Regions from separate parts of the Streptomyces sp. NPDC025273 genome, predicted to be linked through region 1. Evidence: riboswitches for the same ligand, from Rfam matches in the RefSeq annotation. Region 1 holds a riboswitch; the other holds the start of a gene.
The links. A riboswitch is a leader RNA that binds a small molecule or an ion and turns the genes downstream of it on or off. The one in region 1 is predicted to bind cobalamin.
Positions count from the first base shown of each region.

Region 2: another riboswitch for cobalamin. It lies ahead of AB0F38_RS07665 (ABC transporter substrate-binding protein); the one in region 1 lies ahead of AB0F38_RS05605 (ribonucleoside-diphosphate reductase subunit alpha).

Region 1 covers NZ_JBEZYP010000002.1:132,033-135,990, reverse strand. Annotated here, with positions in the region: gene mctP (monocarboxylate uptake permease MctP) at 1-383, shown strand, start outside; cobalamin riboswitch at 669-800, shown strand; gene AB0F38_RS05605 (ribonucleoside-diphosphate reductase subunit alpha) at 936-3,332, shown strand; gene AB0F38_RS05600 (ribonucleotide-diphosphate reductase subunit beta) at 3,332-3,958, shown strand, end outside.
Region 2 covers NZ_JBEZYP010000003.1:109,269-113,226, reverse strand. Annotated here, with positions in the region: gene AB0F38_RS07680 (type B 50S ribosomal protein L31) at 1-209, shown strand, start outside; gene AB0F38_RS07675 (acyl-CoA dehydrogenase) at 615-2,459, shown strand; gene AB0F38_RS07670 (hypothetical protein) at 2,456-2,647, shown strand; cobalamin riboswitch at 2,779-2,966, shown strand; gene AB0F38_RS07665 (ABC transporter substrate-binding protein) at 3,061-3,958, shown strand, end outside.

The DNA of each region.
Region 1 (3,958 bases):
GGATCTGGATCCTGCAGACGATGCCGGCCCTGGTCGGGGGCCTGTTCACCCGGTGGTTCCACCGCTGGGCCCTGATCGCGGGCTGGGCGGTCGGCATGCTGTACGGCACGGTGGCCGCGTACGGCGTCGCGAGCCCCACCCAGAAGCACTTCGGCGGATCCTCGAAGGAGATCCCCGGCATCGGGGAGATCGGCTACATCGGTCTCACCGCGTTCGTCCTGAACGTCGTGGTGGTGGTCGTTCTCACCTTCGTCCTCAACGCGCTGAAGGCCCCGGCGGGCGTCGACGAGACCTCCCCGTCCGACTACACCGCGGACGTGGGCGACCCCGGCGTCCAGGAGAAGCTCCCGCCGGCCACGGTGGGCGCCCCGGGCGGCCACTGACCCCGCCCGGCACACGGTTCCGGTCCGGGCCGCCGCATCCCGCACGGGGCGCGGCGGCCCGTCGCGTTCCGGGCGGCCGTGACGGGGGGTCGCCCCCGGTCGTGGAGGAGCACGAGGGGCACGGCAGGGGCGGGCACGCCGTACCGGATCCACCGGGGCGCCAGGCCTCGCAGGGCCACGGAGCGGGACCAAAAGCCACGACCGCCTTCCCGTTCCTGACGGTTTCGCCCGGACCTCAGACGCAGTTCGACACAACATGTGGGGGCCGTCTCGCAGGGCGGCCCCCACATGTATGCTCATGCTCGCTGTCGCCGCAGGGGAATCCGGTGTGAATCCGGAACTGTCCCGCAACGGTATGACCGGTGCGCTTTTGCGCACCCGGAAGTCCGAAGACCTGCCGACAGCGCGTCCGGCTCGACCGAGCCGGAGGCCATACGTCCGGGCCTCGCGGAGGGCCGGTGGACGCCGTGCGCCGTGCTGCCCCCACCCGGGCACCGCCCTGCCCGGCTTCCCCGCTCCCGCCGGCCCCGAGCCGAGCGAGGGATAGCCCCCGTGACCATCGCGCCAGCCGATCCGGTTTCAGCGGTAGATTCAGCCGAGTCCACGCCCGACGGGCCCGGGACCGCACTGCTGCGGACCCTGACCGACCTCACCGCCGATCTGCCCGACACCGACCCCGGACGGGTCGCCGCCGCCGCGCTGCGCGGCCGCAGCGCCCGGTCGGACGAGGCGGAGCTGCGCACGCTGGCCACCGAGGCCGCCGCGGGACTCATCTCCGAGGACCCCGCCTACTCCCGGCTCGCCGCCCGGCTCCTCACCTGCTCGATCGGGGACGAGGCGGCCGGCCAGGGCGCGGTCTCCTTCTCCGCCTCGGTCGCCACCGGTCACCGCGAGGGCCTGATCGCCGACCGCACGGCCGAGTTCGTCACGCTGCACGCGGCGGCGCTCGACGCGCTGGTCGAGCAGGCGCTCGCCGACCGTGCCGACGACCGCTTCGGCTACTTCGGCCTGCGGACGCTGTACAGCCGCTATCTGCTGCGCCACCCGCTCACCCGCCAGGTCATCGAGACCCCGCAGCACTTCATGCTGCGGGTCGCCGCCGGGCTCGCCGAGGACACCTCCGGGCACGCGCTGGACGAAGTGGCCGCGTTGTACGGCCTGATGAGCCGGCTCGACTACCTCCCTTCCTCCCCCACCCTCTTCAACTCCGGTACCCGGCACCCGCAGATGTCCTCCTGCTACCTGCTGGACTCGCCGCTGGACGAGCTCGACTCGATCTACGACCGCTACCACCAGGTGGCACGCCTCTCCAAGCACGCGGGCGGCATCGGCCTCTCGTACTCCCGCATCCGCGCGCGCGGTTCGCTGATCCGTGGCACCAACGGGCACTCCAACGGCATCGTGCCGTTCCTGAAGACGCTCGACGCCTCGGTCGCCGCGGTCAACCAGGGCGGCCGGCGCAAGGGCGCCGCCGCCGTCTACCTGGAGACCTGGCACGCGGACATCGAGGAGTTCCTGGAGCTGCGCGACAACACCGGTGAGGACCAGCGGCGTACGCACAACCTCAACCTGGCGCACTGGATCCCGGACGAGTTCATGCGCCGCGTCGACGCCGACACCGAGTGGTCGCTGTTCTCGCCCGCCGACGTGCCCGGGCTGGTCGACCTGTGGGGTGACGCCTTCGACGCCGCCTACCGCGAGGCGGAGGCCGCGGGCCTGGCCCGCAAAACGATGCCCGCGCGTGACCTGTACGGCCGCATGATGCGGACGCTCGCACAGACCGGGCAGGGCTGGATGACGTTCAAGGACGCCTCCAACCGCACGGCGAACCAGACCGCGGAGCCGGGCCGGGTCGTGCACTCGTCGAATCTCTGCACCGAGATCCTCGAGGTCACCGACGACGGCGAGACGGCCGTCTGCAACCTGGGTTCCGTCAACCTCGGCGCGTTCGTCACCGGCGGGGAAATGGACTGGGAGCGGCTGGACGCCACCGTCCGTACCGCCGTGACCTTCCTCGACCGCGTGGTGGACATCAACTTCTACCCGACCGAGCAGGCCGGCCGCTCCAACGCCCGCTGGCGTCCGGTGGGCCTGGGCGCGATGGGCCTGCAGGACGTCTTCTTCCAGCTGCGGCTGCCCTTCGACTCGCCGGAGGCCCGCGCACTGTCCACGAAGATCTCCGAGCGGATCATGCTCGCCGCGTACGAGGCCTCCTGCGACCTCGCCGAGCGCTCGGGCCCGCTGCCCGCCTGGTCCGAGACGCGCGCCGCCCGCGGTGTGCTGCACCCCGACCACTACGACACCGAGGTCAGCTGGCCGGAGCGCTGGGACGCGCTGCGCGCCCGGGTCGCGAAGACCGGGATGCGCAACTCCCTGCTGCTCGCCATCGCGCCGACGGCGACGATCGCGTCGATCGCCGGGGTGTACGAATGCATCGAGCCGCAGGTCTCCAACCTCTTCAAGCGCGAGACGCTCAGCGGTGAGTTCCTCCAGGTCAACGCCTACCTGGTGGACGAGCTGAAGAGGCTCGGCGTGTGGGACGCGCGGACCCGTGAGGCGCTGCGTGAGGCGAGCGGCTCCGTGCAGGGCTTCGCCTGGATCCCCGAGGACGTGCGGGCGCTGTACCGCACGGCGTGGGAGATCCCCCAGCGCGGTCTGATCGACATGGCGGCGGCCCGTACGCCGTTCCTCGACCAGAGCCAGTCCCTGAACCTGTTCCTGGAGACGCCGACGATCGGGAAGCTCTCCTCGATGTACGCGTACGCCTGGAAGCAGGGACTGAAGACGACGTACTACCTGCGCTCGCGTCCGGCGACCCGGATCGCCCGTGCGGCGTCCGGGACGGCCACGGCCGCAGCCCCCCTTCCCGTACAGCAGGCAGCGGCGCCCGACGCGGACGCCGTCGCCTGCTCGCTCGAAAACCCCGAGTCCTGCGAGGCCTGCCAGTAATGAGCTCCCCCGAGAACAAGAACCTGCTCGACCCGGGCTTCGAACTGACCCTGCGCCCCATGCGCTACCCGGACTTCTACGAGCGCTACCGGGACGCGATCAAGAACACCTGGACGGTGGAGGAGGTCGACCTCCACTCCGACGTCGCCGACCTCGCCAAGCTCTCCCCCGGAGAGCAGCACATGATCGGCCGGCTCGTGGCGTTCTTCGCCACGGGCGACTCGATCGTCTCCAACAACCTGGTGCTGACGCTCTACAAGCACATCAACTCCCCCGAGGCGCGCCTGTATCTGTCGCGTCAGCTGTTCGAGGAGGCCGTGCACGTCCAGTTCTACCTGACGCTGCTCGACACGTATCTCCCCGATCCGGCGGACCGCGCGGCGGCCTTCGACGCGGTCGAGGAGATTCCCTCGATCCGCGAGAAGGCGCAGTTCTGCTTCCGGTGGATGGACTCCGTCGAGAAGATCGACCGGCTGGAGACGCAGGCCGACCGGCGCCGTTTCCTGCTGAACCTGATCTGCTTCGCCGCGTGCATCGAGGGGCTGTTCTTCTACGGCGCCTTCGCGTACGTCTACTGGTTCCGCTCGCGGGGTCTGCTGCACGGTCTGGCCACGGGCACCAACTGG
Region 2 (3,958 bases), on a different contig from region 1:
TGACCCGGTCCACGGCGTCGAGCGAACAGACCATCGACTGGGACGACGGCGCCCGCTACCCCGTCATCGACGTGGAGATCTCCGCCGAGAGCCACCCGTTCTTCACGGGCAAGGCGCGGGTGGTCGACACCGAGGGCCAGGTCGCGAAATTCGAGCGGCGGTACGGGGACGAAGGAGGCAAGGAGGAAGGGGGCAGGGGCACCCCCTGACTCCTCCCGGCCGCCCGGGCCCCTTCCCCCGGCACGCGCGCCCGCGCGGGAGGCGGGGGCGGCGGCGGTGCGTCCGGTGCCCTGGGCCGCGTAAGGGGCGTGCGCGCTGCTCCCCGACGCGGGGGCGCGGCACTCGTCACGGCGGGCAGGGGCGCGTGCACGTCCGGCGCGCCGCACACCCTGACCCCGCACGGACCGCTCGGAGAGCGGGCCCACGCACGCCTCAGCTCCCCGCGTGCAGTGACCCTGGGTGACGACGGGGCCGTGCGCAGGCGTCCGCCGCCGTCACCGTCGCACGGGCTGACGCCCTCCCTCCCGGCAAGGAGGAACCCGCGACGGTCTGACCAGCACACTTGCGCCCGAGCGGTGAGTGTCCTCGCCCCCGCCCCGGTCGTTTGGATCTGCATGACCGTGACCCTTACCGACACCGTCCCACCGTCCACCGTCGATCTGCTGACCGGCGTCCTCCTCGGTGCGGGCCACCGCCGCGAGCACGGCTTCTGGCAGCGGCTCATCAGTACAGAACCGTTCCGCCGCCCTGCCGGCGGAACCCCCGAGGAACGCCTTGACCTCGCCTACGAACGGCTGCGCATCCTCAACCGCTCCCTCGACAGCGGAGCACGCCTCGCCGCCGACCCTCGCGCGCTCGCCGCCCTGCACGAATGGCTCGGACCGGTGGACCCCGCGCTCACCACCGTGGCGGGCATTCACTACAACCTCTTCCTCGGCAGCCTCCTGGACCACGACGCCGTCGGCAGCCGCGATCTGTCGGACCACCTGGCGATGCGCCGCATCGGCACCTTCCTCTGTACGGAGGTGGCGCACGGCAACGACGCGGCGTCCATGGAGACCACCGCGACGTACGACCGCGCACGCGACGGCTTCGTGCTGCACACCCCGAACGCGGGTGCGCAGAAATTCATGCCCAACACCAGCCCGGCGGGCGGGCCGAAGTCCGGACTGGTCGCCGCACGTCTGCTGGCCGACGGTGAGGACCACGGGATCCGTCTCTTCCTCGTGCGGCTCACCGACGACGTACGGGCTCTTCCCGGCGTACGCGTACGGCGCCTTCCCGCCAGGATGGGCAGTCCCGTGGACCACTGCCTGACCTCGTTCGAGCAACTGTTCGTGGGGCGGGACGCGTTGCTGGGAGCGGAGGAGGGAGGCGGCGGGGAGGGGGACTTCCACAGTACGCGGGCCTGCCGCCGGCGCCGCTTCCTGACCTCCATCGGCCGGGTCGTCCCCGGCCGGATCTCCATGAGCGCCTGCGCGGCCGGCTCCGCCCGGGCCACACTCGCGGTCGCCGTCCGCTACGGCGGGCACCGGATGATCTCCGGTGCCAGGGGCACCCGCGCGGTCCCCGTCAACGCCCACCGGACCCATCACGGGCCGCTCGCCTCGGCCATGGCGACGGTGTTCGCCATGAGCCTGCTGCACCGCCGTGCGCTGGACCGGTGGGAGGTCTGCACCGAGGAGGACCGGGCGGAGGCGGAGCGGCTCGTCGCGGTGGCGAAGGCATGGATCACCTGGCGGGCACGCGCCGTCATCGTCCAGTGCCGTGAACGCTGCGGCGCACAGGCCCTGCTGGAGAACAACGGCATGACCGAACTGGTCACCGGCGTGGAAGGGGCCATCACCGCGGAGGGCGACAACGTCGCGCTGTACAGCAGGGCTGCCGCTGATCTGCTCCTCGCGGCCGGCCCCGGCGGTGGGGACACCCCGCTCGACCGCACCCCCGGTCAACTGGCCGATCCACACTTCCTCGGCAGGCTCCTCGCGGCCGTCGAGGACATCTGGTTCAGCCGGGCCAGGGAGCGGGTGCTGTCGGCATCCCACGACGACAGGCTCGCCCGGTGGAACGCGGGTTCCGGGCCCGCGCTGCGCGGAGTCGAGGCCCACGCCTACCGGCAGGCAGCCGAGGCCTTCGCACAGGCCCGGGCCGCGCTGCCCGGAGGGGCGGCCCGGGAGCGGCTGGCGGAGCTGGAGCGGCTGTTCGCCCTCGAATGGGTGGCCCGCAACAGCGGCGACCTGCTGGCCGCCGGTCTCCTGAGCGCCGATCAGGTCGACGAGCTGCCGGGAGCCACCGAGGAACTCATCACGGCCGTCGCCGCGCACGCCCGCGAACTGGCCGACTCCTTCGCGCTGCCCGCCGAGCTGCTCGCCGACTGGCCGATCGCGGGACCCGGCTACGCCGACGCGTACGACGACCCCGAGGGGCCCTGGCACGCCGGGGCGGCGGGCCCGGCATGAGCGCCGCACAGGCAGCTCGCCGGCGGGCCGGCACCGCAGCCCCGGGCCGCCGGGGGGTGCGCGAGACGATGGAGATCCTCGGCCTGCGGGCCGTGCTGCTGGCGTACTGGGGCACGTCCTCCCTGCTCGCCCGCGGCCGTGCGAAACCCCGTGCCGTCTGCGGCGAATCGGTTCGCCGCACGCCCTGACGGCATGACGGGCGGCCGGTGTGCGGGGAGGCGCGAGGGGTGTGCGGCAGCGTACGTGCGCGCACGCCTCCCGGAGCACCGGCGCCCCCCTGCGCACCGGCCACCGCTACGCAGGCGGCCGTGCCGCCGCGTGATAGCTTGCAGACGCCAGTCGCACTCCACGTGGAGTCAGGGAATCCGGTGAGAATCCGGAGCTGACGCGCAGCGGTGAGGGGGACGGGCGGGGCCACGGCCACTGGGACACCCTCGGGTGCTCCGGGAAGGCGTCCCGTCCGGACGAACCCGAGTCCGAAGACCTGCTGGCACCCCGTTCCCGTACCGGGAGCGGTACTCCGTACCGGGCTTCGCGCAAGAGCCCAGAGACGCAGAGGGAACTCGTGCCGTCCATACCCAGTGCCGTACACCGAACCGCCATGCTCACCGCGGGACTTGTCCTGCTGAGCGCCTGCGGCGGCAGCGGAAGCCCCTCCGGCGGGGCCGCGAAGGACGGCGGCGCCGGATACCCGGTGACGCTGGAGAACTGCGGACGCACGGTGACGGTCGAGGCCGCGCCGCGCCGCGCGGTGTCCCTGAACCAGGGATCGACGGAGATCCTGTTCGCCCTGGGCCTCGCCGACCGGCTCGTGGGTACCGCGACCTGGACCGACCCGGTGATGAAGGGCCTGGAGAAGGCCGACGCCGCGGTACCCCGCATCGCGGAGAACCGGCCCTCGTCGGAGAAGGTCCTCGACAAGGAACCCGACTTCGTCAGCGCCTCGTTCGAATCGACGCTCGGCAAGGGCGGGGTCGCGCCCCGCGAGCAGTTCGAGAAGCTCGGTGTGCCGACCTATCTCTCGCCCACCGACTGCACGGCCAAGGACAACACCGGCAGCGGCGACGGCTCCCGCACGAAATCCCTGACCATGGACAGTGTGTACGCCGAAGTCCACGACCTGGCGCAGGTGTTCGGCGTACAGGAGCGGGGCGACGCGCTCGTCGCCGATCTCCGGAAGCGGATCGGTACGGCGACCGCGGACATCGACGCCTCCGACACCACCCTGCTCTACTGGTTCGCGAACGCCGAGGCCCCCTACCTGGCCGGCTGCTGCGGAGCGCCCGGCATCATCACCGAGGAAGTCGGTGCGAAGAACGTCTTCGACGACACCCACGAGGAATGGCCTCAGATCAACTGGGAGACCGTCGCCGACCGCAACCCCGACGTCCTCGTCATCGGTGACCTGACCCGCAGGTCGCAGACCGCCGAGAGCGCCGGGAAGAAGATCGAGTTCCTGGAGACCAACCCCGCCACGAAGAACATGGACGCGGTCCGGC